Regions from separate parts of the Mesorhizobium sp. WSM4308 genome, predicted to be linked through region 2. Evidence: riboswitches for the same ligand, from Rfam matches in the RefSeq annotation. Region 2 holds a riboswitch; the other holds the start of a gene.

Region 1 (15,827 bases), on a different contig from region 2:
GGCCCCGGCGGTCTTCTGGGTGAACAGGCTGATGGTGCCGTTGATGCCGAAATCGGCAACGCGGTTGGCGACGAGCGTGCCGGCGCCGGTATCACTGTAGGGCAAAATGTCGACCTCGAGGCCGGCCTCGCGGTAAAATCCCTTGTCGCGGGCGACGAACAGCCCGATGTGGTTGGTGTTGACAGTCCAGTCCAGCGCGACGGTGATTTTTTGCGTGGCGGCGAAGACACGGCTCGCTCCGGCGATCAGCGGAAGACCGCTGGCAAGGGTGAGCAGCAAAGCCTGCCGGCGTGTCAGATCAGTCATGGTCATGTCCTTTGGATGGTTGGGGGTTGAGCAAGATGTCGAGGATCTCGGCCTCGAGTGCGCCGGCCTGTTGCGCGGCGGCGCCGGTCGGATCGCGCGGACGCGGCAAGGGCACCGTGATCTCGCGCAGCACACGGGCCGGGCGCGCCGACAGCACATAGATGCGGTCGGACAGGAACACCGCCTCGCGCACATCATGGGTGATCAGCAGCGCCGTCCAACGATGGTGCCGCCACATCTGCTCGAGCCAGCGCTGCATGGCCGCGCGGGTCAGTGCGTCGAGCGCGCCAAACGGCTCGTCGAGCAAAAGCATGTCGCGCTCCTGCACCACGGTGCGCAAAAGCGCCGCGCGCTGGCGCATGCCGCCGGAAAGCTGTGCCGGAAAATGCCGCTCGAAGCCGGCAAGCCCGAACTCGGCAAGCAGCGGCGCGACCCGCGCCCGCGCCGCCTGGCGTCCGACGCCTTGCACTTCCAGCCCGAGTGTCGTGTTGTCGAGGATGCGCCGCCACGGCATCAGGGCGTCGCGCTGCGGCATGAATGCGAAATGCCGGCCATGGTCGTCGAGCGGCATGTCGTCGAACAACATCTCGCCTTCGCCATGCTCGGCACCCGTCAGAAGCTGGAACAGCGTCGACTTGCCGGCACCCGAAGGCCCAAGGATCGAGACGAATTCGCCGGCACCGACGCTGAGCGAAATGTCGGCGAGCACGTCGAGGCCGCCAAACGCCTTGCGCACATGCCGCAATTCGAGCCGGCTCATCGCCCCGGCCCCTTCCCTGCCGGCTGGCGGTCGATCCGTTCCCAGGGCATGGCGAGGCGCTGCAAGAGCGCCGTCAGCCCAAACAGGATCAGCGTGAGTGCGGCACTGACGCCGACCGCGGCCAGCACCAGATCGGGGCGGAAATTGTTCTTGGCGTTGAGCATGTAGATGCCTAGTCCCTTGGCCGCACCGGCATATTCGGCGAAGATGGCGCCGACCACGGCATAGGTGATGGATATCCGCAGGCCGGCGAAGAAATACGGCAGTGCCGAAGGCAGCCGCGCCAGCACGAAGACACGCCAGCACCCTGCCCCCATGGCGCGCAGCATCTGACCGATCTCCACCTCGGTCGCCTCGTAGCCCTGCACCAGAGCCACCAGCATCGGGAAGAAGGTGACCAGTGCCACCAGCATGATCTTCGGCGTCAAACCGAAGCCGAACCACAACACCACCAGCGGCGCGATGGCCACCAGCGGCAAGGTCTGGCTGACGATGAAGACAGGAAACAGCGCCCGCCGCAGCGGCTGGAAGAAGTCGACCAGCATAGACAGCGCGAAAGCGGCGCCGAGCGAGCAGGCAAAGCCCATCAGCGTGGCGCGGATGGTGGGAATGGCGTTGTCGATCAGCGCCTCGCGATTGAGCATTGCCTGTTCGAAGACGCGCGACGGCGCCGGCAGGATCGTCGGTTTGATGCCGGAATAATTTGCGTAGAGTTCCCAGGCCACGAGCAGCAACCCGACCGACATCACGGCCGGTGCTGCCTTGGCGAAGAGACCCGCGAGCTGCCGCGGGCGGCTTGACGACGATGAGACCAAGAGAGGATAACCTTGACGGCCGCGCGACGAAGGCGCGTTCTGTTCAGACAGCGGTGGGGCTGTTGGCGGAAACCGTGACGTCAAGGGTTACGTGGCCGGCGCCCGGCCCGAAGCGGCAGAAGGCTTCATTCAGCGCCGAAAAGATCGCGCCGGTATCGCCGCGCAGTTTGGTGCAGAAGTTCTTGGAGCGATCGTAGACGCCGGACTGTTTCAGGAAATCGATGCAGCCATAGATCTCATCCATGTGGTCGCCGGTGCCCATCACATAGAGCGAGAATTGCGCCGCCGCCGGCTGGCCGGTGGCAGCAGCATTGCGCACGGCGGTGATGGCGGCTTCCTTGCGCGGCCCGAGCGGCCCGACAGGCCCGCCAAACGCGTCGGAGCGGCAGATCGGATCGTCCGGCTCGCCGGGACAGCCGCGCGAAATGGCGGCCGACAGCACGCAATGCTTGCCGCTCCGCGCCGCCGCCACGAACAGGTCGCGCAGCGCCGGGAACAACACTTCGGGTGGCCCGACCAGCAAGGTCGAGATGTCGTCGGTCTCGATACGGAGCCTGTCCCGGTAGGGGTCGAGCGCGCCGAGCGCGCCCAAGATGACACCGACGAAATCGTCGGCCATGGGATAAAGGGAAATCTGTGCGCCTGAAAACATCGCCCGCCTCGCTCCGCTGGTATTACCCAGATCAGCTTCTAGGGTCTGTGGGCTTGCCGCCCCCGTCTCAGCCCCGACCGTACGGAGCACCCCTGTGGATGAGCGCGTTAAAGCACCATTCCAACGGAAGGGGAAGCCGTTTTTTCAGCGCACCGGGCCAAAAGCGTTGCACCAGCAACACCGCAAACGCCATGGATGGGTCCGGCGGCAGCGGCCGGTCAGTGACTGTAGACCCGAGCACGCCGGCTTCGCCCGATACGGTCGATCCGGCAATTACCAACAGCACGACCATCGCGCCGGGCGACATGAACTCCGATGCGGATCGCAATTGCCCGACCAATCCGCAAGGCGCGCAGTCCGATGCCAACGGCAACGCGACGGCCCCACCGTGAACGACAACAACTGCGGCAAGTAAGTGATTGCCCAAACTGAAAAAGCCGCCGGACATCCGGCGGCTTTTCGATATCATTCCCAACGATGCTTTTTGCCCAATCGTTAGGATGCGGCCTTCTCGCGAACCGGCAGCTTCCAGCCCGGCCTGACGAAGTGGCAGGTGTAGCCGTTTGGATATTTCTCCAGATAGTCCTGATGCTCGGGCTCGGCATCCCAGAAGGCACCGGCCGGCGCGACTTCCGTGACGACCTTGCCTGGCCACAGGCCGGAGGCATCGACATCGGCAATGGTATCTTCGGCGACGAGCTTCTGCTCGTCGCTCGTATAGTAGATCGCCGAACGGTAGCTCAACCCGACATCATTGCCCTGGCGGTTGCGCGTCGTCGGGTCGTGGATCTGGAAAAAGCGCTCCAGCAGCGTGCGATAGCTGATCACTGCCGGATCGAAATTGATCTCGATGGCTTCGGCATGGGTGCCGTGGTTGCGATAGGTGGCGTTGGCCACATCGCCGCCACTATAGCCGACGCGCGTGGAGATGACGCCGGGATAGCGCCGTATCAGATCCTGCATGCCCCAGAAACAGCCACCGGCAAGCACTGCGCGTTCGGTCGAAGTCGCCATGTCACGTCTCCTCAAAAAGCAATTCCAGCTCATGCGAGCGTTTCCCGCCCGGAATTGCGCAGACAAAATTGGATTTCCCAATAGATGGGCATTGTCGTCCGCTTCGTCCAGTCGCGTGGAAACAACGCGGCCATGAACGAACGATATCACGACGCGATCGGGGATCGAACCGTTTCAGTTGGGCAGATGCCGGGTCGGGCTGTCGACGGCAAGCTGCGGATAGAGCGTGCCCGGCGGAATGGCAGCAAAGCTGATTGCCAAAGGCGGCGCCGTGCGCGACCAATTGAAAAGAACGGTCTTGACCGGGAGGTTGCCCAGCCATGTCCGCAACTGCGGCGGCACGCCATGTCCTCGCCAAACCATCAGCATGCCGTGGTCGCGCAAGCGCTGCCTGGTGATCCAGGGCGCCAACCGGGTGTCAAGATCGGTGAAGATCGACGGCTTGTCATAGGCATTGAGGCCAGCCAGCAAGGCCACCTGGGTATCGCCGCCGACAATGTCGAGCCGGCCGGGCGCCGCCGCGTGCCAGACCGCCTCGGCCTCGTCCGCGATCGGCTCCGCCGGCCAGCAGACGGCATCCAAGCGCCCCCGCACATTGCAGCCCGTCCAGCGCAGCGCAGCATAGGCGCCCGACACGGTGACGATGCAGAGGAACGCGCAGATCGCCAGCCTTCGCATCTCGATGGCGCCGAGCCGGTGGCCGAGGAAGGCCAGCACCGTGACACCGACAAGATTGTACATCGGCGCGCCCCAGGACTCGCCGGTGCCAATGAACAACGAGGCCACCATGATCAGGGTCCCCGGGCCGAGCCCCATCCACACGAGATAGACCAGAATGCTGCGCTCGACGGGCACTTCGGGGGCGGGCGAGCGCCGCAGCAGGCCTGATATTGCCAGCACCAGAAGAAGGCCGGAGAGTCCGGCCATCTGGACACCTATGTAATAAAGGCGCGCCCGGTGTTCGGCCACCCATTGGTCGCGGGCGGCGAAATAGGTCAGCGGCAGGAAATCGATGCGGTAGAGCGCGATGGCCAGCGGTGTGGCAACGGCGAGAAAAACGGCAAGGCCGAGCCATGGCCAGGGCGTCGCCAGCCGGCTGCGCGCGCGTGCGTCGCGCAACAGCCAGAGCGCGCCGAAGGCAAGCAGCAGGCCGGTGGAGAACTTGGCATAGAGCCCGACGCCCGACACCAGTCCAAGCGCCAGCCACCAGCCCGGCCCGCCGCCACGGCCGGCGCGCCAGAGCAGCCAGCAGATGGCCGCCCAGAACGGCATCTGCGCGTAGTCATGATTGAATTGCGGGGTCGGCCAGCCGAAGAAATAGAGCGACGGCATCAAAAGCACGGCGGCCAGCGCACGGCTTTGCCCGAGCATGTCGCGGGCCAGCAGGTAGACCAGGACGAAGGTCGACGAGATCGTCAGCTGGGCAACCAGATATTGCGGCCAGCGGAACGATCCGGTCAGAAGATGGCTGGTTTCGAGCAGCCAGCCTGGAAGCTGTGGGTGCTTGTAGGTCAACAGCACCCATTCGCGGCCCCACATGAAACCTTCCACCACATCGCCGGGCGGGGCGGGATCGATCAGTGCCGGCGCCACCGTCCAGCACAGGATCTGCACCAGGCACAAAAGCGCCAGCAAATACCAGGGATGGCGGAGCAGGCCGGGCCATACCGATGACGAGTCGAGGCCGGCGGAAGTCAGCCCCGCCGGCGCCCAACCATCCATGGAGTCGTTTATTCCCACCATGCGGCGCTTAAATCACATCGTCCGGTTTGCCGAACAGTCCCCATAATCAAAGCTTACGAAAAAGTATACTTGCAAGCCATTGCAAAACCAAGATTGGGCAGGAATTTCGGCGCTCCGCTGCCCTCCCCCGGCAGAACACCCGCCCATTTGGTCCTGTCTGAACATCCCTGATATCGATGCGTCACCACCATGCCGTCATCCACCATCGCGCGCTCGACTTCTGGCTGGCACGTGCGGCTGTCCTCGTCATCATCTGTTTGCAGCTCCTGGTGATCAACGATCTTTCGTTCGGCCCGCGCTGGCTGGCGCCGGCGCTGGAGGCCGCCCTGCTCGTGCCCCTGTCCGTCGCCACCGCCTGGACACAGGTCGCCAGCCAGAAAGCGGTCGAGGAGGAGCACTGGTATCTGGTCGGCCGGTTTCGCGTCATCATCCGCAGGACGGCGCTGGTGATGACCGGCGTCGTCAGCGTCATGAATTGTGGTTCGCTGGTGTTCCTGGTGCGCGCCTTGCTGGCGGGCCATGCCGGCTCCAGCGGCCAGACGCTGCTGATCGACGCGCTCAACATCTGGGTCACCAACGTCATCGTCTTTGCCTTGTGGTTCTGGAGCACGGACCGCGGCGGGCCGCCGACATGCGGCCTCGTCAATCGCGCCCATTCCGACTTCCTGTTCCCGCAAATGACCTTGAACGACCGCGAGATCCGCGACTGGCTGCCGGGCTTCGTCGATTATTTCTTCCTCGCCTTCACCAATGCGACGGCATTTTCGCCGACCGACACCTTGCCGCTGTCGCAGCGCGCCAAGCTTTTGATGATGGCCGAGTCGATGATATCGCTACTGACGATCGCACTGGTCGCCGCCCGCGCAGTCAACATCCTCGCCTAGGCCCAGAAACGCGAAAATAGCCCGCCCGGCGAACCGGAGCGGGCTATCGGATGGTTTGCGCCCAAAGCTGGAGCGCGAGGTCGACGATCTCACCCTCAATCCGCGCCGAGATCGCGTTCGAAAACCACCTGGTCGCGCAGCGGAATGCCGTTCACAAGCAAGCCTTCGGGGTAACCGGTCGATGGCCCGAAGGCATCCTGCACGATGCGAGACATTCGAAAGCCCTGTCTTTGGTAAAATCGCAAATTGCCGATATCGGCCGCCGCGGTCGACACGATCAGGCGCCGGCCGTAACGCTCGCGGCAGCGGGTGACCGCCGCCGCGACAAGGGCACGCCCCAGCCCCTCGCTCTGTCTTGCCGGACGGACCGCCAGGCTCTTGAGCTCGAAGACACCGCCCTCGCCTGTCTCGATGAGCTGCACGTGGCCGATGATCCTGTTGCCCTCTCGCGCGACCAGCACCTCGCCCTCATCGATATAGCTGGAAACCTGCGTGGGGGAATCGTCGGCAAGGGCAAACAGCGGCAGCAGTATTTCGCGGTCCCCATCATATCGTTCAATCTGCATCCGTAACCCCGGGCTGGATCAACGCCGCCGCGAGTTCGGCAACCTTTCATCGGGATATAGCAGTGGCCGGGCGGGCGCCACAAACGCAAAAAGCCCGCCTCGGCGCGGGCCGAGGCGGGCATTGGCTCGATCGAGCCGTCAGGCGCGAATTCTCGGACGCACGGCAAGCCTTCGTAGGCAGGAATGAACGTGAAGATACTGGCCGTCGATCGCGCCCCGCCGCGTGCAATCCGTCACCCAAACCAGCCAAACGTAAGGCTAACCACCAAGACCGCGATGAGGATTGAGAGCGGCACCGCCATGAACAGCCCAGCCTCTAATAATCGGGTTTCCTTGTCACTGAACATTAGGCCCTGCCTCAACAAGCTTCGCTCAGATAGAAGCTGCGAAGCCTGTTTCCGTTCCGAATACCGGCGACATGCGATCGACGAGCGATTTGGCTCAACATGGTTGCCTGGAGATCGAAATCAGTTCGGTTTCCCCAATGATGCCGGCCATGTATTTTGCAATGATACGGGAGGCCAGCGCATCATTCGATTGGTGCCCCATTCCGCCCCGAAAAAGGCGTTTCGGAGCGATTTCAGCGGGAGCTAATTGAATCGCGGTTTTTCAAGGAGCGAGCAGCTGTCGAAAAACCCGCCGGCCGCAGCCAGCGCGCCTCGCCCTTCCTTCGTTCGCACGTTTCGCTGATAAGAGCAGGGGTGCAAATATCTTCACCAGTCGGCGCTGCCATCTCAAGGCCCTGCCGGTCAGGCCCAGTGGCCTTCCGCTGCCAGTCCCCACTAGCAACCAAGCCGCTGGGCCGCAGGCATGATTTGCGCCACATATGCGGCATGAAGGCGCTGAACAGAAGGTATTGCTCGATGCTCCGGACAGACAATGGCGCGGCACTGAGGCTTTCAGATTTTGCCGATCCCAACGATGCAGTAATTGCCGCAATCGAGCTCTATGGGCCGGAAGCGCAGACCGCAGCGGCCTACTGCGCCATGGAAGCACACTTCGCCGGGCGACTGGCCGATTTCCGCCTCTGGTGCGAGGTCTTTCGCGTCTTCAAAACCAGATTCCATTGAGAGGCACATATATCGGGCTGCGCAGCCATCAGCGCGTTCTCGCAGTGCAGCCTGCCTCATGAAGCAACCATCGGAAATGCGAAAGCCCGCTTCGGCGGCCTTTCAGTCTTCCGTCGCCGACTTGAACTTCTGCACGATCACCTCGAACAGAATATCCGAAAAGGCGTCCAGATGGTTGATGGCGGCATCGAAATCCCTGGGCAGCACCGACAGCACGATCTTCAGATACTGGTCGGGCTTGTCGGCCCGCACCTCGGCGATGACGCCGGCGCCATGCGCGCGGAAATCGGCCCGCAAGGCGGCGAGAAAGTCATCGCCCAGCGTCTTCTTCGTCCGCGTCGCGCGAGTCTTCGGCGCCAAGGCAGCCCTGGCGACGGGCTTGCGCCTTGCCGGCTTTGTCATGCGGCGCGCCGGCCCGGCGGCGGCTTCGTCAGCCATCGACTTGATCCATGGTGCTGGCTGCGTTTGCGCAAGCCGCCAAGCCGGTCTTCGGCACCGATCTGGCCGGGTTCCTCGCGCGGGATTTCCTTTTCGCCACCTTGGCCCTCTTCGCGCGCTTCGGCTTTGCGGTCGCGGCGGGTTCTGGCGCACTGGCGCGTTTTGCCACGCTGGCCTGCGCCCTGAGCCGCGCCAGGACGAGACCCATGGCGTGGCCGCCAATGCCGGCCTGGGAAAAACCAAAGCCACCTCCAGCATCCCGCACCATGCCAATCAGCACGCCCGATGCAACCGGCTCGACGCGCCCCAACCGCACCTTCGGCGGCGCGCCCTCGAACGCGCCGATGGCGCTGACGATTTCGCGACCGTCATCGTCGGTGATGATCGTGGCGTAGCGTTGGCTCATTGGATTTCCCGCAAAGGTCGCGCCCTACGGCCCGCCAGCATACAAAGTTGGCGGCCGGCGGCTGCCAAGGCGCCAGAAACACAAAACCCGCCTCGGCGGCGGGTCGTTGGCGCAAATCAGCACCATGGACAAATATGTAGCATGGCTGCCCTCACCCGGTCAAGGAAAAAATTCCTAGATCATGGAACCTCTCAAGCCTCCTTCTCGATCAAGCCCCGCGCCGTCGCCGAAACCCGAACCGGATAGCCGGCTTTTCATCAGCCGGCAGCTGTGGGACCATCAGAAGAAGCTCATGGAATGATTCGCGTCGTACGGCCTTGCAGGAGAGGGCGATGGACAGACCAGCCATGGCATCCGTCTTCAGGATGCGGCATGCTCCAGCCACGGTTTCCGGTGTGCGCAGCACCGGTCAGGGCCAGGCTGATCCGATCATCCGCGTGAACTCGCTTGGCGACGCGATCCGCTTCGTCGCCAACGCCTACCCCAACTACGACATCAGCGCCGTCGCCATCACCTGCGGCGATCCGTCGATCCCGCGCCTCGGCAGCCTGGACGTCAAGGCGGTGTGGCGCGAATATGGCGAGCGCCTGACGCAGGAATAGGCGCCTCGGACGCTTCACGTGGACACCTCAATGCAACACAAGCAATCAGGGTCGTTTTGCGGTGACATGAGAATTCGGTCTATAGTCAGCTATCGGGATCGGAGCGCGTTACCGTGGGAGATCAAAAAGGTCGCGAGCAGCGTTCGCCGCCGGCGGACAAGGAACTCTCCTATGAGCGCGATGGCAGGGATGCCTATGGCGAGAACAACAAGTCGAAGCGCAAGGCCATTCCGCTGTTCAAGGCGCGGTCCAATCGCCAGGGCCGCCATGGCGCCAAGATCGCCGTCGCCGGCATGACAGGCGAACTGCGCGACGCCGACGAAGCGAAACTTCAGGCGGCCGACTTTAAGGCATCGACGCCGTGGAAGACCAAGTCGCCGGACATTCCGCTGGGTGATTATCTGAAGCGGAAGGGCTAGCCGGTGCCCGCATCCGGCGGATTGGTATCCCCGGCGCCTTCACCATCATCACCGTCATGCTGGTCCTGGTCGGCGTGTTCCCGGTCTGGCCATGCTCGCGCGGCTGGGCCTGGCGGCCTACAGGGACAGCTGCGGCGATCCTGCTGCTGGTGGTCGTGCTGTTCTCCGACAGGATCTGACGCGTCCGCGCCTGGCTTCGGATCGGAAACGCCGCTGGTGCGTTTCCCCTTTGGTCAATGGAGGGAACCCCATGAACGTCGCCAATCTGCAACTCGAAGGCCTGCTGATGGCCGTCGCGTCGATCAACCACGTCCTGGTTCGCAAGGGGGTGCTGACATCGGAGGAGATCGACATCGCGCTGCGCAAGGCCGAGGCCAGTGAAACCGGCGAGGAGCGATCCAACGGCATGTCGGCGTCGAGCCGCGACGCCGTCAATTTTCCGATCCGGCTGCTGGAACTCGCCAACCAGTGCCAGCCGGAGGCCGACATGCCGTCCTTCTCGAAACTGGCCCGCATGGTCGGCCAGATGAAGGAGCCCTATAACGATCAGCTGTGAGGCCCGGGCAGTTCACCGTTTCACGCAAACGGCGAACTCCTCCGATCTTGTAGCTCGTCTCAAGCCTTGCCCGGCCAGCCAAGGTTCAGCGCCAGCGTCCGTCCCGGCCCGTGGACGGCGGCGAAGAGCAGGCCGGCGGCGAACGGGAAATGCGACATGAAGGCGCCGAACTCGGCCTGGTTCGAGGCCCAGTGCGACGGGCCGTGGAAGGCAAAGCCGAGGAAGGTGACATAGACTGCCGCGACCAGCGCCGCCGGGGTCAGGAGGGCGCCGGTCAGGAAGGCTATCACCAGCAGCGTCTCGAGGATCGCGGCGCACCACGCCAGAAACAGCGGAAACGGGAAGCCGGCGGCGGCGATGTAGCCGGCGGTGGCGCCCATGTCCATGAACTTGAAGACCACCCCCATCAGGAACATGGCGGCGAAGACCAGGCGGGCGATGAGAAGGGCCGCGGTCTGCCACGGCGATTGAGTGATGTCCGGCATTTTGTCTCTCCAGGGTTGCAATGGATATCGACCCAAGGACGAGCGACGTCGTGCAGTTCCGACACCGGCCTGAATTTTTGTCCGCAAGCGCGGCCGCGACGGACGCCGTCGCCGGTCCGGCGCTGACGGACGGGCGCCGTCGCCGGGCCGGGAACCTTGCCGCGACCTGCCCCGAAAGCTACCCTCGCAAAGGGGGCGTGATCAGTTTGTGAGGAGAGCCAGCCTATGGCGACGGTCCGGTATCTCGTCAGCGATATCGAGTTGGCGATAGAATTTTACACCAGCCATCTGGGGTTCGCGCTGCGGCAGCAGTTCGGCCCGGCGATGGCCATCCTGAAGCGCGACGACCTGACGTTCTGGCTCGCCGGCCCGATGGCGTCGGCGGCGAGACCGATGCCGGATGGCCGCACGCCGCAGCCCGGCGGCTGGAACCGCATCGTCATCGAGGTGCAAGACCTGCCGGTGCTCGCCGCCCGGATGCGCGATGCCGGCGTGCCGTTCCGCAACGAGATCGTCGATGGCCCCGGCGGTCGCCAGATCCTTTGCGAGGACCCGTCCGGCAACGTGGTCGAACTTTTTGAACCAAGAGCATGATCCCTTCCGAAGCCCGTTCGGGATCATCATTGGTTTCTTCGTTGCCTCGCTTGGACCTCAGTTCGCCACCGGCGCCGGCGTGCTGAGTTCGAGGAACGGCACCGTCGAGCCGGGGATCATCGACTTCGGCAACTGCCCGTCCCATTTTTCGGCCTTGGTCAGTTCGACCAGCAGCGGATTGTTGGCGAGCGCTGCGGCGCGCGCCTTGATCGCTTCGGCCGTCGCCTCGCCTTCGATCTTGGTCTTGTAGGCGCTGGCTTCGGCTTCCGCCTTGACGCTGTCGGCACGGCCCTTGGCCTGGGTGACCGCGATGTCGGCCTTGATCTTTTCCTGCTGCAGGTTCTGTTCCTGCTTCTGCACTTCCACCTGCGCCGTCATCCGCGCCTCGACCGCCTGCTCATAGGCGTCGGAAAAGTCGATGTTCTCGACCTGGACGCTGTCGATCATCACTGGGCCGTCGGTCACCGACGAGATGGCGTCGGCGACATCCTTGTTGAACTTGGCGCGGTTCTGGATCACCGACACGGCGTCGTACTGGCCAAACACCGTCTTGATCTCCTGCGGCGCCTTGCGGGCGATGACCCGGTCGGCCAGCGCCTCGATCGACCCGTAATTGGTGTAGACGTTCGAGACCTCGGCCGCCGGCACGTGGAAATTGACGGTGACGCGCATGTCGGCCGGCTGCTGGTCACGCGAATAGGCCTGCATGGCCGGCAGATTGCCGCAATCGCTCTGGTTCTCGCAGCCCCATTTCAACACCTGCTGGCGCAGGCTGATCTTCTCGACCCTCTGCAACCACGGCAGTTTGAAATGCAGGCCCGGATCGACGACCGAACTCAACGCGCCATTGGTCAACAGCACGCCGCGGTCACCCTGGTCGATCGTGTACCAAGACCCCATGACGGCACCGATCAGCGCCAGCACGATGGCCAGCGCGACGATGCCGCTGCCGATCGAGCGCGAGCCCACGGCCCCGTGCTGGAGGGCACGGTTCGAATTGCCTTGCGTGTCAGTCATTGCCAACCCCCGTTGTCATTGCCCGATCCCGCGATTGCGCGGAATCATGGAGGCAAGATTGCTCAGATGTGGAGTGCCTCGGCCGCCCGCGCCAGTGAAATCAGATTATTTCGGTTTGCCTGCTGATGGTATGGGGCCGCTGGATGCGATCGCGACCGGCCGCGTCGGCGTTCCTATTTATGGTGCTGCCAGGCGGTTGAACCCAGCCAACGCGTTTGGCACTTGGCGCCAGCTTTCACCAACAAATAGCGATCCCGAAACTTGTCCGTAACCCGCGACGTGATATTGTTAGCTTTGGCTAATGTACAGGCATGTCCGGTGCAACCATTTTGGGGGTGAGTTTTGGGCGCGAGCGTCAGGTTCAGGACGAGGTCCTATCTGGTCCGGTCACCAGTCCTCGAGTGTAATGGCTGTGGCGGCACCGGGCAGGTTTTCCAATGCCCTCGCTGGACAAGCTCCAACGGGCTTTGCTGTCCCGCCGGCACGCATCAGCGCGGCTGCCCCGGCGCCAGCGCTGCTTGCGCCGAATGCGGCGAGGCCGATCCCCATGCCGCGGGCCCCGCCCCTGCATCGGCCTGACAGCCTCGATCCGCGTCGGGCAGGCTTCTGTCCGCCATCTGCCTTGGAACCAGCAGCGCCGATCGCTGTTATGTCTGATCGCGGCATCCTATATACTGATGCCCCGCGACCGTGCGGCTGACAGAAAGCGAGGCACGCCATGCCCGACGACAAAACGAAGATCAAGCAGGACCGCAAGCTGGTTTCGAGCGAGGAGACCTACGAGGTCGCCGCCTTCGCGCGCAAATACGGCATCCCGCAGAGCGAAGCCCAGACCATCATCAAGCGCTACGGCCCGTCGCGTAAGAAGCTCGACAACCACATGGCCGCGCGCGGATAGGCGGGGGCGGCCGCGAGCCGCAACCATTTCGCCGGCATTGCGTTGAAGGATGTTGCGGGCCGCATCGGCCGGGTCGGGAGCACCAGCCCGGTCGGCGGTGCGAACGGGATTTTTCCCGGTTTCTGGCCAACGAAATGGCCAGCATCTGTTCCGCCCGGCCCTTGGCGTGCCAGACTGACGAAAGCCAGACCGGAGGGCCGCGATCATGTCCGACACCACACGCAGAACCGGCAGTTGCCTGTGCGGCGGCGTGCATTTCGTCATCATCGGCCAGCCGACACGCGTCGGCCTTTGCCACTGCAAGGACTGCCGCAAGGCCAGCGGCTCGGCCTATTCGGCCTTTGCGATATGGCCGCGCGACGCCTTCGAGACATCGGGCGAAGTCGCCTCCTACGGCACGCGCAGCTTCTGCCCGACCTGCGGCAGCCGCGTCGCCTGGGTCGGCGACGGTGAAGTCGAGGTGATGCTCGGCAGCCTCGACGTCGCGCCGACCGACCTGGAGCCGCAATATGAATTGTGGATCAGCCGCCGCGAGACCTGGCTGCACGCCTTGCCCGGCACCGAACAATTCGAGCATGACCGGCCCTTTGACGGGCCGGCGCCCGAAGACGCCGCTCCGCCGCCACCGAGGCCTTTGTCCGACGCCGTCGCGCAGACTGAAAATTGATCTTCGGGCCTGGAACCCTCCCTTGTCGACGACGTTATCCGGCGCCCCTCACAAGTGCCGTTGTCCACAACCGCGGTCAGTGTCGGGCGACATGCCACGGAGACGTCAGTTGAACGACAAGATTTTTCCCCGACCGATCCGCCTGAAATTCGCCCCCGAGCGTGAACGCATCGTGCGTAGCGCCTGGGAGGGCCTGGAATGCCTGGGCGACTGGCCTGCCGGCCGAGGCCGGCGATATCAGGCGGCGCTGCGCTGCTGTCGCGATGCGCTGGACGGCTGGACACCGCCGGAAAAGGCGATGCGGGCGATGATCGACGCCGCGCGCGAAGCCCGCATCCTCCAATAGTGGAAAAACCAGAGGCGGGAAGAGCAATGGCCGATGTGATGCTGACGACACCGGTGCGGATCAAGCCGCATGGCTCGGACACAATCCGTGAGGTGGCGACCCTTCAGGACGCCAGTGAAGTCCTGATCGACTGGCCGCAAGCCAGCCGCGGTCCCTTCTACCAGGCCGCGCGCGCAAAGGTCGAAGCGGCGCTGGAAAACAAGGACGGCACGGCGCAGGCGCAGGAAGCCTTTACGGCGCTGTGCGATCATGCCGGCGTGCTGGTTCGCTAACCCAGAAATGCAGGCGGTGCCCCTCGCCTGCTTTTCTGTTGCTGCCGATACCTATTTTTGCGGAGCAGATCGCCATCCACGATCGGATGAGAGGTTTCGAACCCAAAATTCTTCGGCGCCTGGCTTTCTACTTGGCCTGCGGCTGAGCCGGCACCTGGCCCGGCTTGATCACCGGTGTCTTGCCCACGTCGGGCGCCGGTGTCGCCATGCCCTGGTCGCCGGTGGCCGGCGGCTTCAGCACCCCGCCGCAATCATTGAGCTTTTCGCTCAGATTGCCGCCACCTGGCTGCTGCTTGCCTTGATCCGGCTCGACCCGGCATTTGTCGGCCTGCGGAGTCGGGTTGTTGGTGCCCTGCTGCTGATCCGTCTGTGCCGCCGCCGGCACGGCCAGGGCCAGCAACAGCGACGCGATGGCCAGAGGTTTTTTCATCTGAGCCTCCTTTTGCTTTGACGGCCGCCCGCGGCGGCAGCCTGCCTCGCAGGGACAACGCCCAACCGCCCGAAAGGTTGGCGAACAAAGGTCGGCGCTCCGACGCGACCGCCCGCAACCAAATCCGGCCTCCGGCCGTTGCCGGAAAGGAGGCACCACCATGTTCGGCAATTTTCAGTCGATAAAAATCGATACCGGCGATGCCGGCATATTTTTCCGCCGTGCGGGCAACGGTCCGGCGCTGCTGCTCCTGCACGGTTTTCCGCAGACCCATCTGATGTGGCGCGACGTGGCGCCGGCCTTGGCCGAGCGGTTTACCGTCATCTGCGCCGACCTGCGCGGCTATGGCGCCAGCGCGTGCCCGTCGTCCGACAGCGCTCACGCCTCTTATGCCAAACGGACCATGGCCGCCGACATGGCGGCCCTGATGGCCAAACTCGGCTTCGGCAGCTTCATGGTCGCCGGCCATGATCGCGGTGGGCGGGTGGCGTACCGCATGGCCCTCGATCATCCCGGCCGCGTTGAAAAGCTTGCGGTTCTGGACATCGTCGCAACGGCCGACGCATGGGATCGGGCCGACGCCAGGCTGGCACAGGGCTATTGGCCCTGGTCACTGCTGGCGCAGCCCGAGCCCTTGCCGGAGTTGATGCTGCGGGGATCCGCCGAGGCGGTCGTCGACAACGCGCTCGGCGGCTGGGGGTCGTCGCCGTCAACGTTTCCGCCCGAGGTCCGCCAGGCTTACATCGATGCCTTGCGCGATCCCGCCCACATCCACGCCATCTGCGAGGAATACCGCGCGGCATCGACGCTTGACCGCGAGCATGACCATGCCGACAAGGCCGCCGGCCGGCGTATCCGCTGTCCGGTGCTGGCGCTGTGGAGCGGGC
Region 2 (15,827 bases):
CGAGAACTACATGGCCGAGCAGGTGCGCCGCGCCGACACCACCGAGGGCGACATCGACACGCTGTCGCACCGTATTGCCCAGATCCGCACCTGGACATTCGTGTCGAACCGGCCCGGCTGGCTGGCCGATCAGGCACACTGGCAGGAAAAGACGCGCGAAATCGAAGACAGATTGTCGGATGCGCTGCATGAGCGGTTGACGAAACGCTTCGTAGACCGCAGGACTTCCGTCCTCATGCGGCGCCTTAGAGAAAATACCATGCCTGAAGCCGAAATCAGTCCTACCGGAACCGTCCTTGTCGAAGGCCACCATGTCGGCGAGTTGCAAGGGTTCCGCTTCACCGCCGACCAGACCGCCGGCGGCGAAGACGCCAAGGCCGTGCGCACGGCCGCGCAAAAGGCGCTGGCCGCCGAGTTCGAGGCGCGCGCCGAACGCTTCGGCGCCTGCGCCAATGGCGACCTGGCGCTTGGCTCGGACGGCACGCTGCGCTGGATCGGCGCGCCGATCGGCACGCTGGTTTCCGGCGAAGACGCGCTGAAGCCGCGCCTCGTGCTGCTGGCCGACGAACAGCTGACCGGTCCGGCACGCGACAAGGTCGCCGCGCGCGCCGAACGCTTCGTCAACTTCCAGATCGAAACGCTGCTGAAGCCACTGGTCGACCTGAAGAACGCCGAGCAGATTTCCGGCATCGGCCGAGGCATCGCTTTCCAGCTGGTCGAGAATTTCGGCCTCATCAACCGCCGCGATATCGCCGAGGAGATGAAGTCGCTCGACCAGGAGGGTCGCGCGGCCCTTCGCCGGCTCGGTGTGCGCTTCGGCGCCTACCATGTCTTCGTGCCGGCACTGATCAAGCCGGCCCCCGCCGGGCTGGTGACCTTGCTGTGGGCGCTGAAGAACGACGGCAAGGACAAGCCTGGTTTCGGCGACGTCGTCCACGCGCTGGCGTCCGGCCGCACCTCCGTGGTCATCGATCCTGCCTTCGACAAGGCTTTCTACAAGCTGGCCGGCTATCGCAATCTCGGCCGCCGCGCCGTGCGCGTCGACATATTGGAGCGGCTGGCGGACCTCATCCGTCCGGCAACCAACTGGAAGCCCGGCCTCGGCCAGCGCCCGGACGGCGCCTATGACGGCCATTCCTTCATGGTGACGCCGCCGATGATGTCGATCCTCGGTGCCACCGCCGACGACATGGAAGAGATCCTCAAGGGCCTCGGCTACCGCGCCGAGCCGAAGCCGGCGGCGGAGGTCAAAGCACGGCTCGAGGCGCAGGACACCGCCGCGCGGGAAGCTGCCGCCGCGAAACTTGCGGCGGAAGAAGCCGCGCGCGCCGAGCAGGCCAAGGCAGCCGAAGCCGCCGCTACGGCCGCGGCCGCGGAGGCGGCGGTCGAGGGTTCGGAGCCGGCAGCCGCCGAGGCCGCCGTCGAAGCGCCGGCCGAGGTCGTCGCGGAAACGAGGGCAGAGCCTGCCGCGGAAGAAGCTCCGGCAGAAGCCGCGCAAGAAGTTCCGCTCGTGGCGGAAGCCGTTGCTGACGTTGCTGTCGCCGAAAGCGATAGCGCCCTTACCTCCCCCTCGATGGGGGGGGTCGCGGCGCGAAGCGACGCGGGTGGGGGTGACAGCGCCGACGATGCACGTGGTGGCGATGAAGCCAACGATTCAGGCAGTGCCGACGGCACCGCCGCTCCCCCCACCCCGGCGCCGCGCGCCGACCCTCCCCACGAAGGGGAGGGTGAGACCAGCGAGCCCATCGCCGAAGCCGAAGTGCCCAAGCCGATCCTGCTGTGGCGCCAGGGCCGTTTCGAACAGCGCCCCCGCCATCACGAAGGCCGCAACAACCGCCAGCGCAACGGACAAGCGCGCGGCCGTGGCAATGCGCCGGCCGAGGCCGTCGCTGCTCAAACCACCGGCGCGCCCGGCGAACGTCCCGCTCATGAGGGGCGTCGCGATGGCGCCGGCAAGCCGCGCTTCGACCGTTCGAAGTTCAAGCCCAAACCACAGGGTGAAGGCGAACAGCGCCGTGACGGCCGCCCGCAGGGCGAGCGTCGCGAAGGCCGACCCGACTGGAAGGGTGGCCGGCCCGAGGGCAAGGGCGGTCCCGATCGCGGCAAGGGGGGCGCAAAGCCTGCTTTCCAGCCGAAGCCGCGCGAGGAACGTCCGATGCGCTTCGATCCGGATTCGCCGTTCGCCAAGCTCGCCGCCTTGCGCGACCAGTTGAAGAAGTAGGCTCGGTAGGGTCCGATGGTTGCCGAAGGCCGCCAGCGCATCGACAAATGGCTGTTCTTCTCGCGCGCGGTGAAATCGCGCTCGCTCGCGGCGAAGCTCGTCGTCGCCGGGCGCGTGCGCATCAATCGCGACAAAGCAGCGCAGGCCTCCGATCTGGTCAAGCCGGGCGATGTGCTGACCATCACGCTCGACCGGCGCATTTTCGTCTGGAAGGTGCTTGGCGCTGGTGTCCGGCGCGGCCCCGCGGAGGAAGCCCGCACCCTCTATGAGGATATGTCGCCGCCGCCGACACCGAAGGGCGAGGCGCTTCCCGACGCCATGCCGGCGCTGCGCGAGGCCGGCAGCGGCCGCCCGACCAAGAGAGAGCGCCGCCAGACCGACCGCCTGCTTGGCGAAGATTGAAGCTGGCCGGCCAGATCGCGGGCCGCGATCCCGGGGCAATGGCGGACGCAGGGCAGAACGGAACCCGGCAAACAAGATGCTCCCGGGACATCAGCCGCCCTTGCCGCGCCTGCCGCCTGGAATTCCATTCCGCAAACGCCGGGGCGGCCGCGCATGGCAACCCTTGCAAGCGAGAGGCAAAGGCGTTACCTCACGGAAAAAGCCCAAGAAACTGGCCCATTAAGCTGGGACGTCCCGGAGCCGACCGATGACCTATGTCGTGACCGACAATTGCATCAAGTGCAAATATATGGACTGCATCGAGGTCTGTCCGGTCGACTGTTTCTATGAAGGCGAGAACATGCTCGTCATCCATCCCGACGAGTGCATCGACTGCGGCGTCTGCGAGCCCGAATGCCCGGCCGACGCGATCAAGCCCGACACCGAGCCAGGTCTCGACAAATGGCTGCAGATCAACACCGAATATGCCGAGAAATGGCCCAACATCACCGCCAAGAAGGAGCCGCCGGCAGACGCCAAGACCTTCGACGGCGAGGCCGGCAAGTTCGAGAAATACTTCTCCGCCGAGCCCGGCGAAGGCGATTGACAATGCGGCCGTAAAGGCTTGTATGACGCAGGGTAACAGGCAGATCGGATTAACCGCCTTGACAGGCGGCGATTGGTTGTGGCCTTCGCTTACGCAGCAAAACCTTGATTCTTCCGACTTTTTGTGCTACATCAGCGAAACATGCCGGTGACACAACGTCGATTTATGGCGCAGACGCCCCAAATCACTGAAAGGTGAAAATCCCAGTCCGGACCAGAGCGATCTGGGGTCAGGCGGTCGCAGTTCGTGCGGTTTGCCGGTCCCGACCTTTCCGGTGGGTTCATCTGTTGTGCGGCTAACGATCGGGTTCTCCGGTCGCACGAGTTCAGCCGGCACCGCCGCCGGCCCATAACAAGGAGTTCAGGGCGTAATGGCAACGATCACCCCGCAGAAGAAGTCCACTGGTGCGCGTCACGGTTTCAAGACCGGCGAGTACATCGTCTATCCGGCGCATGGCGTTGGCCAGATCGTGTCGATCGACGAGCAGGAAGTGGCCGGCCATAAGCTGGAACTGTTCGTCATCGACTTCCAAAAGGACAAGATGCGCCTGAAGGTGCCGGTCGCCAAGGCGACCTCCATTGGCATGCGCAAGCTGTCGGAAGAGGATTATGTCGAGCGCGCGTTGAAGGTCGTGCAGGGCCGCGCCCGCGTCAAGCGCACCATGTGGTCGCGCCGCGCCCAGGAATATGATGCCAAGATCAATTCTGGCGACCTGATCTCCATCTCGGAAGTCGTGCGCGACCTCTACCGCGCCGACAACCAGCCGGAGCAGTCCTATTCCGAGCGTCAGCTTTACGAGGCGGCACTCGACCGCATGGCCCGCGAGATCGCGGCCGTCAACCGCATGTCGGAAACCGAAGCCGTGCGCCTGATCGAGGTCAACCTCAATAAGGGCCCTAAGCGCGGCGCCAAGGCCGACAATGAGGAAGCCGAGCAGGAAGAAGCTGCCTGAGATCTTGTGCCTTTAAGTTCACGAAAAACCCGGCCTCGCGCCGGGTTTTTTGTTTCTCGGACAAGGCAGGGGTCGGGGCTACACCTGACCGCCGCCTTCCTTCTCGGCCTCCTGCTTCAGCGTCGCGATGAAGCGCTTGGTCCGTTCGCGCTCCGGATTGCCGAACAATGTGGCCGACGGCCCCTGCTCGACGATAACGCCCGCATCGAGGAACACCGCTTCCTGGGCGATCTTGGAGGCAAGCCGCAGGTCGTGCGTCGCCATCACCATGGTCGTGCCTTCGCTGGCGAGCTTGCCGAGCACGTCGACCACCTCTTGCGCCAGTTCCGGATCGAGCGCCGAAGTCGGCTCGTCGCACAGCAGCACCTTCGGCGACGGCGCCAAGGCGCGGGCGATCGCCACGCGCTGCTGCTGGCCGCCTGACAGCGTCGCTGGCCACGCATCGGCCTTGTGCGCCATCCCGACCTTTTCCAGCAAGGCCAGCGCCCGCTCACGCGCCTCCCCGGGCGACCATTTCAGCACGGTCACCAGTCCCTCCATGACGTTCTCGATGGCGGTGCGGTGCGGGAACAGCTGGAAATTCTGGAACACCATGCCGGTCTGCAGGCGCAGCCGCCTGATATCGGCGGCCGGCACCTTGATGCCCGGGCGAAACTCGAGCGTCTCGTCGCCGATGCGCACCGTGCCCGAAGTCGGGATCTCCAGGAGGTTGATGCAGCGCAACAGCGTGCTCTTCCCCCCGCCCGAAGGGCCGACCAGTGCCGTGACACTGCCTTCGGCGATCGCGACCGTCACGCCCTTGAGCACCAGATTGTCGCCGAAGCGCTTTTCGATATTGGTGAGGCCGATCATGCGCGCGCCTCCAGGAAGCCGCCATAGCGGTTGAGCCGTTCCTCCAGCCGCGTCTGCAGGGCCGACAGCACGGAACTCATCGCCAGATAGAGGATCGCCGCCTCGACATAGAGGATCAGCGGCTCATAGGTGGTGGCGACGATGCGCTGCGCCGCCTGGAACATCTCGGGCACGGTGATGGCGGCGGCCAGCGAGGTGTCCTTGACCAGCGAGATGAAGGTGTTGGAGAGCGGCGGCACCGCGACGCGGCCGGCTTGCGGCAGTATGGTGCGCCGCATCGCCTGGCTCCAGGTCATGCCGATCGAATAGGCGGCTTCCCACTGGCCCTTCGGCACGGAGCCGATGGCCGCGCGGATGATTTCCGACGTGTAGGCGCCGATATTCAGCGTGAAGCCGATCAGCGCTGCGGTAAAAGCATCGAGCAGGATGCCGACCGACGGCAGGCCGTAGAAGATCAGGAACAGCTGCACCAGCAGCGGCGTGCCGCGGAAGATCCAGACATAGAAGCGCACGAGCATGACCAGCGGCTTCGGCCCGAACAGTCGGCCGAGGGCTGCCCCGAGGCCAACGGTCAGGCCCAGCACGAAGGACAAGAGCGTCAGCGGCACGGTGAAAATCAGGGCGGCCCAGAGCAGCGAAGGCAGCGACTCCAGCATCAGTTGCAGCCAGTGCGGCACGAAAGACCCTCCAGAATGGTCGAGATGGCTTCATTGAAGCGCGAATGCGTCAGCCATATCTAGACAAAAGCGGCGAGTCGTCAAAGACGGCCCGCCGCTGGTGCATTACAGGGGCGACAACTCGCCCTCACTCGAAATTACTTCGAGACGTCCTGGCCGAAATAGGTGTCGGCGATCTTCTTGTAGGTGCCGTCGGCCTTGATATCGGCCAGCGCCTTGTTGATGGCGGCAACCAGTTCCGGATCGCCCTTGCGCACGATGACGCCGGAATAGTCGGCGTTTTCCTCTTGCGCGGCGATCTTCACATTGGCGTCGGGCTTGTGCTTCTTGAAGTCGAGGAACGACAGGCTGTCATTGATGGTGGCGTCGGCGCGGCCGGTCAAAAGCAGCTGGATAGACTGGTCGAAGCCGTCGGTGCCGACCAGTTCGGCGCCGTTCGCCTCGGCCAGCTTGCCGAAGTTCGAAGTCAGCGACTGCGCCGACTTCTTGCCCTTGAGATCGGCGAAAGTCTTGATGTCGGGGTTGTCGCCGCGCACGATCAGCACCGCCTTGGAGGCGATGTAGGGATCGGAGAAATCATACTTGGCCTTGCGGGCGTCGGTGATGCCGACCTCGTTGATGACGGCGTCGTAGCGCTTGACGTCGAGACCGGCGATCAGCCCGTCCCATTTGCCCTCGAGGAACTCGACCTTGACGCCGAGCTTGTCGGCGAGCGCCTTGGCGATCTCGACGTCGAAGCCGACCAGCGCGCCGGACGCGTCATGGTAGGTGAAGGGCGCGTAGGTGCCTTCCGTGCCGACCTTGATGACGCCGACCTGCTTGATCTGATCGAGATTGGCGCCGGCATGGCCTGATGTGGCCGCCAGGGCCTGCAGTGTTCCGGCGACGATAAGCGATTTGAGCCATTTCATATTTTTGTGATCCCGTCCTGGCCTGATGTCTGGCCTGCTGTGAGGGTTGGAAAATGACAGATGCGAGCCGAAAGAATAAGGAACCTGATTTCAAAAACAAAGAAATCCTGAAACCAAATTCTCCAAATACGAGTCCGTGCAGCGACTGAACGTCCCCGGAGACCGCGTCGAAATCGCCCGGACAGCATCACTCGCCCGCCCGCGCCAGCGGAACCTTTCTCGCGCATGGCAGTTTTGGCTGTTCTAGGGCGCGACGCCGCGATTTCAACCGGTGCCCTGCCAAGTTCGTAACATCGGGTATATCGCCTGAGCAGGGAGCGCCTCATGATGGAAGATACGGCAGGACGGATCATGGTCCGCGCGGCGATGAAGGCTCCCTATCTCGAACGCGACGAGGAACATCGGTTGGCCTTGCTCTGGAAGCAAGACAACGACCAGAACGCCCTGCACAGCATCACCGTGGCCCATATGCGGCTGGTCATTTCCATGGCCTCGAAATTCCGCCATTACGGCCTGCCGCTCGGCGACCTGATCCAGGAAGGCCATGTTGGCCTGCTCGAGGCCGCCGCCCGCTTCGAGCCCGAGCGCGAGGTGCGGTTTTCCACCTATGCGACGTGGTGGATCCGGGCCTCGATGCAGGACTACATCCTGCGCAACTGGTCGATCGTGCGCGGCGGCACCAGTTCCGCGCAGAAAGCCCTGTTCTTCAACCTGCGCCGCCTGCGCGCCCGGCTGGCGAACGGCGCCGAGCCGCTTTCCAACACGACGCTCTACCGCGAAGTGTCGGTTGCGCTTGGCGTCTCCGAGGCTGACGTGGCGATGATGGATTCACGGCTGTCGGCGCCCGACTCCTCACTCAACATGCCGCTTGCCGACGATGCGGGCGCGACCGAGCGGATGGACTTCCTGGTTTCCGACGATCCGCTGCCCGACGAGATCGTCGGCGACAAGATCGATGTCGCGCGCCGTTCGCTTTGGCTGCGGGAGGCGCTTCACGCGCTGAACGCCCGTGAACTCAGGATCATCGAGGAACGCCGGCTGAACGACGAGGGCGCCACGCTCGAGGCGCTCGGCGAGACGCTCGGTATTTCCAAGGAACGCGTCCGCCAGATCGAGGCCCGCGCCATGGAAAAGCTCAAAGTGGCGCTGGTGAAGCAGAACCCGGAATTTCTGGCGACAGCCGCCTGATTCCGCGCAGCGGGATCCTATTTGTCGGTGACGATCTTGACCTTGTCGCCGGCCGAAACCGCGGCCCCCGGCGACAGCGCGTTGAGCACGCGGAACAGATCGAGCTTGCGGTCGACGCCGACCATCTGCGCGGCGAGCGATCCCATGGTCTGCCCCGGCTGCACGGTGAGCACGCGGATGTGCAGCGGCTTCAGAGCCGCTTTTTCGGCGGCACTCAGGATGCGGAACGACCCGCTGACCGAACGCGCCACCGCCTCCAGCGAGGTGCTGGCCGAGGGCGCCGCGGTCAGCAACCGGTAGACCTGGCCGCCGGCACGGATCACCGCGATGTCGAACTGCCAGCCTTCAGCACTGGCATGCGCGGTCGCGGCCTCGTTGCCGTTGATGGTTTCCTGCTTGACGCTGCTGTCATCGAGACCGGCCACCCAGCCGCTTCTGATGTAGTCGGTCAGGGCGCGGTTCTTGTCGATCGAAACCCCGTCGAAGCGGATCGCAATGTCGCCCGGCCCGGTCGCCGTCACCGCCGCCGCCGAATTGTCGATGATGAAACCGTCCGGCACCGTGAACGACACGCCGAGACCCGGATGCAGGAAGGTCTCGCCACGCACATAGCCTTCTTCCGGCGTGTCGCCATAGAGCAGGCCGTCTATGCCGGCGAGGAAGGAATCGCGGTCGCGGGTGCCGACGCCGGGCGCGCCGAACTGGCGGGCATGGCGCTGCGCCAGGTCGATGCGCTGCGGCGTGTTGGGGTGCGTCGCCAGGAAGTCGAGGCTGGCGTCGGTGGCGCCGCTGATCGAACGGAAATCGGTATAGGCCGACATCGACTGCAGGAAGCGGCCGGCGGCATAGGGGTCGTAGCCGGCTTCGCCGATCGACTTGATGCCGATGGCGTCGGCCTCGAGCTCCTGGTTGCGCGAGAACTGCGCCAGCCGGAGCTTGCCGCGGATCAAGGCAGCCTTGGCGGTCGGGCTGTCGCCGAGCACATCGGAAACCACTTTGGTCGCCAGGCCTTCCTCGGCCTCCAGCTGCTGACGCTGCAGGCCGTGATTGGCGGTGACGTGGCCCATCTCATGCGCGATGACGGCGGCGAGTTCGGACGAATCATTGGCCAGCGCCAGCAGACCGCGCGTGATGTAGAGATAGCCGCCCGGCAGCGCGAAGGCGTTGACGTTGGGCGAATTGAGGATGGTGATGCGGTAGGTCTGGGTCGGGTTCGCCGACACAACGGTCAGATTGCCGACGACCTTGGCGACCATGCGCTCGAGCTTGGGATCGGAATATTCGCCGCCATAGGTCGCCAGGATGCGCGGATGCTGCGCCTTGGCCAGTTCGGCGAGCTTGTTGTTGGCACTGACATTGTCGACCGTGATCGGCTTGTCGGACGGCTGGAAGCCGGATTCCTGGACTTCCGGAGGCGTGAACATCTGGCAGCTTGCGAGCGTCACGGCAAAGCCGGCCAGCGCCAGAAAGCGCGCTAGCGGGTTCATTCGTAGCTTGTCGACGCCGATCGCCAGAGCGGCTTCCTTTCAGGTCCCGGCGCATGACCAAGAAAATCGGGAGCGATCTTCGGAACCTGTCATGCGCAAATACAAATTTCTACGGCACCCGATGCGCGTCCCCTGGGGCGCGCGGCGGATGCAGTAGGCAAATCACGGCCTGTGCCGGACCAGTAGGGCGGACCTAGCCACACTACTTCTGCCATGGCAAGCAAGCGCCCCTTCGCCTGATACCGGTTTGACCGTAAATTATGTCCGCTTCCGGGCAATATCTCGTGATACGGCATTGCCGGCACCTGCACCGATATAGCGCCGGAACGCCTCCGGACCAGCCCCGGCAAAGAAATCGTCCGCGCTGCCGGTGGCGGCAACGGCGCCATCGTCCAGAAACACCACATTCTGGCCGATGCGGCGGGCGTCCTGTGGCTGGTGCGTGACGAACAGCACCGTCATGCAGCGCTCCGCATGCACACCGGCAACCAGGTCGAGCATATCGTCACGCAAGGCGGGCCCGAGCGAAGCGAAGGGCTCGTCGAGCAGCAGCACCGGGCGATCGCGCACCAGCACGCGCGCCAGGGCGACCCGCTGGCGCTCGCCGCCGGAGAGTTCGCGCGGCAGCCGCTTGTCCTTGCCGCCAAGGCCTGTGCGTTCCAATGCCTCGGCAATGGCGGTTCGATCGGCTTCGGTCAGCCGCAGCGATGGCGAGCGGCCGAGCCCGACATTCTGCTCGACGGAGAGATGCGCAAAAAGGTTGTTTTCCTGAAACACCATCGACACCGGCCGCGCAGCCGGAGGATCGGCGCCGACATCGACACCGCCGATCAGCACACGGCCTGACCGCGGCGTCTCGAAGCCGGCGACGAGGTTGAGCAGGGTCGACTTGCCCGAACCGCTCGGCCCCATGATGGCGGTGATTTCCGCCGCCGCGAAGGCGACATCGAAGGTGAGCGGCACCTCGCCATAGCTGAACGAGACCTTGTCCAGCCGCACCGGAACACCCTTCCCTCTCATCGCCCCGTCAGACATTGCAGACCTTGTCTCGTCCCAGCCAGTCCGCCGCCAGCACCAGGGCGAGGCAAACGAGGCCAAGCAACAGCGCCAGGCCGGCGGCGTCCTCGGTGCGGTAGCTGCCCATGCGCGCCAGGAGAAGGTAAGGCAAGGTCTGCACGGAATCACTGCCGAACAGTGCGATGACGCCGAGATCGCCGAGCGACAGCGCCATGGCGAAGGCGAAGGCGGTGGCGAGCGGCCGCCGCAATGACGGCCAGTCGACCAGCCGCAGCCTCGCCCACCCGGAAATGCCGAGCTGCGCGCAGAGCCGTTCGTGGCGCTCGCTCGCCGCGTCATAGGCGGGACGGACGGCCCGCAGCGCGAAAGGCATAGCCATGACCGCGTTGACGGTGACGACCATGACCGGGGCGATGGCAAAGACATCGCCGGCATGGCGCAGCAGGAGGAACCAGCCGGCTCCGATGACGATCGGCGGCACGACCAGCACAAAACCGGCGCCGGTATCCGTGGCATGTTCGAGCAGTGTTCGTGGACCGGCGCGGCGGTTCAACGCGAGTGCCCGCCGCGCCATGGTCAGCGCCAGCGACAGCATCACCGAAAGCAGCGCCGACAGGAAAGCCAGCACCGCACTGGTCAGCGTCGCCTGCCGGACTGTGGCCTCGCCGGCGAGCCGGCCGAGATCGGCGCCCAAGCCTGCCGAGACGGTCGCGGCCATCGGTCCGACAACGAACAGCAGCGCCAGCACGATGAGCACGGCGTTGAGTGACGCCTCCGTCGTATTGACGGAGAGATAACGGCGCGCCGCCACCGGCAGGTTGGTGTCGCCGACGACATTGGCGCCAAGCCGCGTCAATGCCAGCACCATGACAAAGGTCAGCGCGATCTGCAGCAAGGTCAGGGCGACCGCCCGCGCCGGGTCGAAATCGAAGCGCAGTGCCTGGTAGATGCCGACCTCCAGCGTCGTCGCGGCCGGGCCGCCGCCGAGCGTCAGCACGATGGTGAAGGAGGTGATGCAGAGCATGAAGACCAGCCCGGCGACACCCGGCAGAGCGGCGCGCAGCGTCGGCCATTCGATCAGCCGGAAGGCCGGCCGCGCCGCCATGCCGAGCTGGCTTGCCAGCCGCCACTGGTCGGCGGGAATGGTCTGCAGCGCCTCGAGGAATAGCCGGGTCGCCAACGGCAGGTTGAAGAAGACGTGGGCCACGAGAATGCCGGACAAGCCATAGATGCCTGGCCAACCCTGGCCGCCGACGGCGCTGAACAGCCCGGCGAAATAGCCGGCACGGCCGTACAGCGCCAGTATGCCAAGCGCCGCGACGATCGCCGGCAGCGCCAGAGGCACGGCGAAGAGCTGCAGGATGAAGGCGCGGCCGAAGAAACGCGGATGCCGCGACAGGGCGCGCGCCACCACCAGCGCCGGGATAACCGAAAGCAGGGTCGAGAGGGTGGCCTGCCAGAGCGTGAAGCGCACAACGCGCAGCAGATAGGGATCGAAGGCCACCCAGGCTCCCGAGAAATCGTGAGCGCCTTCGACAAGCAGCCCGGCAAACGCGCCGCCGATCAGCAGCGTGATCGCGCCGAGCGCAATGATGCCAGCGCTGGCGCGGGGATCAGCGCGTTGCACGATCGACCGCCAGTCTCCGCATAGCGACACTTATAGAAGGTTGCGTTCCTTGGCGCCCCCCTCTGTCCTGCCGGACATCTCCCCCACAAGGGGGGAGATTGGCTGTTTCAGCGCCTCGCTCATACCTATAGCGTCGGCGATTGGCGAAATCACCGATAGCATTCGATCTCCCCCCTTGTGGGGGAGATGTCCGGCAGGACAGGGGGGGGCGCCGTAGAGCACTCATCTTTCGATCATATGGCCAAACTATTTGCTCATCACCGCCAGCCATTCATCCACCCAGGCCTTGCGGTTGGCGGCAACCTCCTCGGGGCTGAACAGCAGGGTCTTGGCCGGCTTGACCAGTTTGTCGAAGGCCGGGTTGAGCGGTTTGTCGGTCTTGCCTGCCGGGAACATCCAGTTGGTCTCGGGAATGGCATCCTGGAATTTCGGCCCGGTCATGAAGGCGATGAATTTTGCAGCCAGCGGGTTCTTGGCTCCGGTCGTGGTGATGCCCGCGACTTCGATCTGCAGATATTCGCCTTCCTCGAAGGAAGCGGCCTGGTAGCGCTGCGTGTTCTCGGCGACCATGTGATAGGCCGGCGAGGTCGTGTAGGACAGCACCATCGGCGCCTCGCCCTTGGTGAACAGGCCATAGGCCTCGCTCCAGCCCGGCGTCACGGTCAGCACCTTCGTCTTGAGCTTGGCCCAGGCTTCCGGCGCCTTGTCGCCATAGACCGACTTCACCCACAACAGCAGGCCGAGACCCGGCGTCGAGGTGCGCGGATCCTGGATGACGATCTTGTCGTCGGCGCTGCCTTCGACCAGTTCCTTCAGGCTCTTCGGCGGCGTTTTCAGTTTTTCGGTGTCATAGACGACGGCGAAGTAGCCGTAGTCGAAGGGAACAAAAGTATCGTCGCTCCAGCCACCCGGCACGTTGATATCGGAGACCGCGCCATGCGGGGCAAACAACCCGCTGGCCTTGGCATCGGCGGTGAGATTGGTGTCGAGGCCGAGCACGATATCGGCCTTGGTCGACGCGCCTTCGAGCTTGACGCGGTTGAGCAGGGCCACACCATCGGCGACCGAGACGAACTCGACGTCGCAGCCGCATTCGGCCTCGAATTCCTTCTTCACCACCGGGCCTGGACCCCAGTCGGCGGTGAAGCTCTCATAGGTGTAGACGGTGAGCTTGTCCTTGGCCAAGGCCGGCCCGGACAGCGCCACGACCATGGTCGAGACAAGAGCGTATAAAAGCGTGCGCATCGGCGCCTCCTTCGTTCGAATTGAAAGGAATTGAGGCGTCGGACTATCCGAAACGTCTAATCCCTCCGCCGGTACAAACCGGATCAGGTTCAGCGGGTTGGCGAGACTGCCTCTCAGCCGGTCCGCGAAGATCGCGTCCGGCACCCCGTTAGAGCGTTTTGACACATAGGCCGGGCCGGGGAACCGCGCAAGTGGCAGTTTGCCGGCCTTCCGTTTCCGCTGCCGGGCTGGTACAGGCCACCGGATATGAGCACATTCACCATTCTGCTTGGCGGCGATCTCATCCGCACGCCCCGGCTCGACCGCCAGGTCGAAGGCTCGCGCGTCATCGCCGCCGACGCCGGCATCGGCCATGCGCGGCTTCTGGGTCTTGTGCCTGAATTGTGGGTGGGCGATTTCGATTCCGTGCCGGCCGACCTGCCTGACGATCTCGCCGCCGTGCCGCGCCGGACCTTTCCGGCGGAGAAGGACAAGACCGACGGCGAACTGGCCATCGCGGCCGCACTCGAGCGCGGCGCGACCAGCCTGGTGCTGGCGGGCGCGTTCGGCGGCAAGCGCGCCGACCACGCTTTCCTGCATCTGGCGCTCGCCCTGCGCCTGGCCGAGGCCGGAACGGAGGTGCTGTTGACCAGCGGCGCCCAGGAAGGCGTACCCTTGGCGTTGGGAACGGCCGGCTTCGACTATGCCGACGGCACGCTGTTTTCGATCCTCGGCTTTTCCGAGCTTGTCGGCCTGACCGTCACGGGCGCCAAATGGCCGCTCGACCAGGTCGAAGTGGCCTTCGGTTCGTCGCTGACCATCTCCAACGAGGTCAAGGGCCGCCTCGACATCGCGCTCGGCCACGGCCGCGCGCTGCTGCTCGCTCATCCCTATCCACTACCTGAAAGCTGACATGGCCCCGCCCCTTCTCAATCTCGACGGGATAAAACTGACCTTTGGCGGCGCACCGCTGCTCGACGGCGCCGCCTTGACCGCTTCGGCTGGTGACAAGATCGCGCTGGTCGGCCGCAACGGGTCCGGCAAATCGACGCTGCTCAAGATCGCCGCCGGCCTGATCGAGCCGCAGGATGGCGAGGTGTTCCGCCAGCCCTCGGCAACCGTCCGCTATCTGCCGCAGATGCCCGACATGGAAGGTTTCGCCACCGTGCGCGCCTATGTCGAGGCGGGGCTTGGGCCAGCCGACGATCCTTACCGCGCCTCCTATCTGATGGAGCATCTTGGTCTCACCGGCGAGGAACGGCCGAGCGATCTCTCAGGCGGCGAGGCCAGGCGCGCAGCCCTGGCCCGTGTCATGGCGCCGGAGCCTGATATTCTGTTGCTTGACGAGCCGACCAACCATCTTGACCTGTCGGTCATCGAATGGCTGGAAGAAGAGCTCGTGCGCACCTCCTCGGCGCTCATCGTCATCTCGCACGACCGCCGTTTTCTCGAGCGCGTGTCGCGCGCCACTGTCTGGCTCGACCGTGGCCAGACCCGCAGGCTGGACAAGGGCTTTGGCCATTTCGAGGAATGGCGCGACCAGGTGCTGGAAGAGGAAGAGCGCGAGCAGCACAAGCTTGGCCGCCAGATCGTGCGCGAGGAGCACTGGCTGCGCTATGGCGTGACCGCACGGCGCAAGCGCAACATGCGCCGCTTGGGCGAGCTGCAGACCATGCGTCAGCGTTTTCGCGGCCATCGCGGCGCCGAAGGTACCGCGACCATGGTGGCGAGCGACGCCGCCGAATCCGGCAAGCTGGTGATCGAAGCGAAGAACATCGAGAAGAGCTTTGGCGACCTCACCGTGGTCAAGGGCTTCTCGACCCGCATCCAGCGCGGCGACCGCATCGGCCTCGTCGGACCGAATGGCGCCGGCAAGACGACGCTTTTGAAGATGCTGACCGGCGAATTGGCGCCGGATGCCGGCTCGGTGCGGCTCGGCACCAATCTGGAAATCGCCACGCTCGACCAGAAGCGCGAGGCGGTCGATCCGCAGGAGACGCTGGCGCAGTACCTCACCGACGGGCGTGGCGAGAATCTGGTCATCAATGGCGAGCAGCGTCATGTCGTCTCCTACATGAAGGATTTTCTGTTCAAGCCGGAGCAGGCCCGCACACCGGTGCGCGAACTGTCCGGCGGCGAGCGGGCGCGGCTGATCCTGGCGCGCGTGCTGGCGCGGCCGGCGAACCTCCTGGTGCTCGACGAGCCGACCAACGATCTCGACATGGAGACACTGGAACTGCTGCAGGAACTGGTCGCCGGCTTCGCCGGCACCGTCATCCTGGTCAGCCACGACCGCGATTTTCTCGACCGCACCGTGACCAGCATCATCGCGCCGGACGGCGGCGGCCGCTGGATCGAATATGCCGGCGGCTATTCCGACATGCTGGCGCAGCGCGGCGGCACCCGGCTCGACGACCGCAAGGCGCGCGCCAGGGCTGAAGCCGCCGATGCGCCGGCGACGGACAGGAGCGAACCGGCAGCCCCGAAAGGGCCGGCGAAGAAACTGTCGTTCAAGCAGAAATTCGCTCTGGAATCGCTGCCCAAGAAAATCGAGGCGGTGACCGCTTCGATCTCGCGGCTGGAGAACAACATCGCCGACCCGGCCTATTACGAGCGCGACCCGGCCTCCTTCCAGAAGACCATCGCCGCCCTCGACAAGGAACGCGCAACGCTGGCCGCGCTC

What was found. Region 2 has a riboswitch for thiamine pyrophosphate ahead of thiB (thiamine ABC transporter substrate binding subunit). Riboswitches for the same ligand answer to the same signal wherever they lie in the genome.
Region 1: another riboswitch for thiamine pyrophosphate. It lies ahead of CK227_RS17965 (YkoF family thiamine/hydroxymethylpyrimidine-binding protein); the one in region 2 lies ahead of thiB (thiamine ABC transporter substrate binding subunit).

The regions. Positions count from the first base shown of each region.
Region 1 covers NZ_NSFW01000009.1:56,539-72,365, reverse strand. The annotation lists gene CK227_RS17980 (ABC transporter substrate-binding protein) at 1-306, opposite strand, end outside; gene CK227_RS17975 (ABC transporter ATP-binding protein) at 299-1,066, opposite strand; gene CK227_RS17970 (ABC transporter permease) at 1,063-1,881, opposite strand; gene CK227_RS17965 (YkoF family thiamine/hydroxymethylpyrimidine-binding protein) at 1,925-2,533, opposite strand; TPP riboswitch at 2,524-2,637, opposite strand; gene CK227_RS17960 (hypothetical protein) at 2,632-2,925, shown strand; gene msrA (peptide-methionine (S)-S-oxide reductase MsrA) at 3,029-3,547, opposite strand; gene CK227_RS17950 (glycosyltransferase family 39 protein) at 3,722-5,269, opposite strand; gene CK227_RS17945 (hypothetical protein) at 5,467-6,174, shown strand; gene CK227_RS17940 (GNAT family N-acetyltransferase) at 6,270-6,740, opposite strand; gene CK227_RS17935 (hypothetical protein) at 7,574-7,810, shown strand; gene CK227_RS17930 (hypothetical protein) at 7,913-8,248, opposite strand; gene CK227_RS17925 (hypothetical protein) at 8,241-8,654, opposite strand; gene CK227_RS17920 (hypothetical protein) at 8,987-9,256, shown strand; gene CK227_RS17915 (hypothetical protein) at 9,370-9,675, shown strand; gene CK227_RS17910 (DUF3309 family protein) at 9,732-9,854, shown strand; gene CK227_RS17905 (hypothetical protein) at 9,926-10,231, shown strand; gene CK227_RS17900 (DoxX family protein) at 10,291-10,716, opposite strand; gene CK227_RS17895 (VOC family protein) at 10,942-11,310, shown strand; gene CK227_RS17890 (prohibitin family protein) at 11,368-12,327, opposite strand; gene CK227_RS17885 (DUF3606 domain-containing protein) at 13,046-13,225, shown strand; gene CK227_RS17880 (GFA family protein) at 13,431-13,892, shown strand; gene CK227_RS17875 (DUF982 domain-containing protein) at 14,002-14,238, shown strand; gene CK227_RS17870 (DUF982 domain-containing protein) at 14,265-14,510, shown strand; gene CK227_RS17865 (hypothetical protein) at 14,638-14,940, opposite strand; gene CK227_RS17860 (alpha/beta hydrolase) at 15,101-15,827, shown strand, end outside.
Region 2 covers NZ_NSFW01000003.1:323,822-339,648, forward strand. The annotation lists gene CK227_RS07410 (helicase-related protein) at 1-2,221, shown strand, start outside; gene CK227_RS07415 (RNA-binding S4 domain-containing protein) at 2,237-2,623, shown strand; gene fdxA (ferredoxin FdxA) at 2,871-3,209, shown strand; gene CK227_RS07425 (CarD family transcriptional regulator) at 3,580-4,161, shown strand; gene CK227_RS07430 (amino acid ABC transporter ATP-binding protein) at 4,240-5,013, opposite strand; gene CK227_RS07435 (amino acid ABC transporter permease) at 5,010-5,690, opposite strand; gene CK227_RS07440 (amino acid ABC transporter substrate-binding protein) at 5,828-6,601, opposite strand; gene CK227_RS07445 (RNA polymerase factor sigma-32) at 6,926-7,789, shown strand; gene CK227_RS07450 (M48 family metalloprotease) at 7,807-9,276, opposite strand; gene thiQ (thiamine ABC transporter ATP-binding protein) at 9,535-10,311, opposite strand; gene thiP (thiamine/thiamine pyrophosphate ABC transporter permease) at 10,304-11,920, opposite strand; gene thiB (thiamine ABC transporter substrate binding subunit) at 12,167-13,165, opposite strand; TPP riboswitch at 13,209-13,323, opposite strand; gene CK227_RS07470 (thiamine diphosphokinase) at 13,412-14,056, shown strand; gene CK227_RS37795 (ABC-F family ATP-binding cassette domain-containing protein) at 14,058-15,827, shown strand, end outside.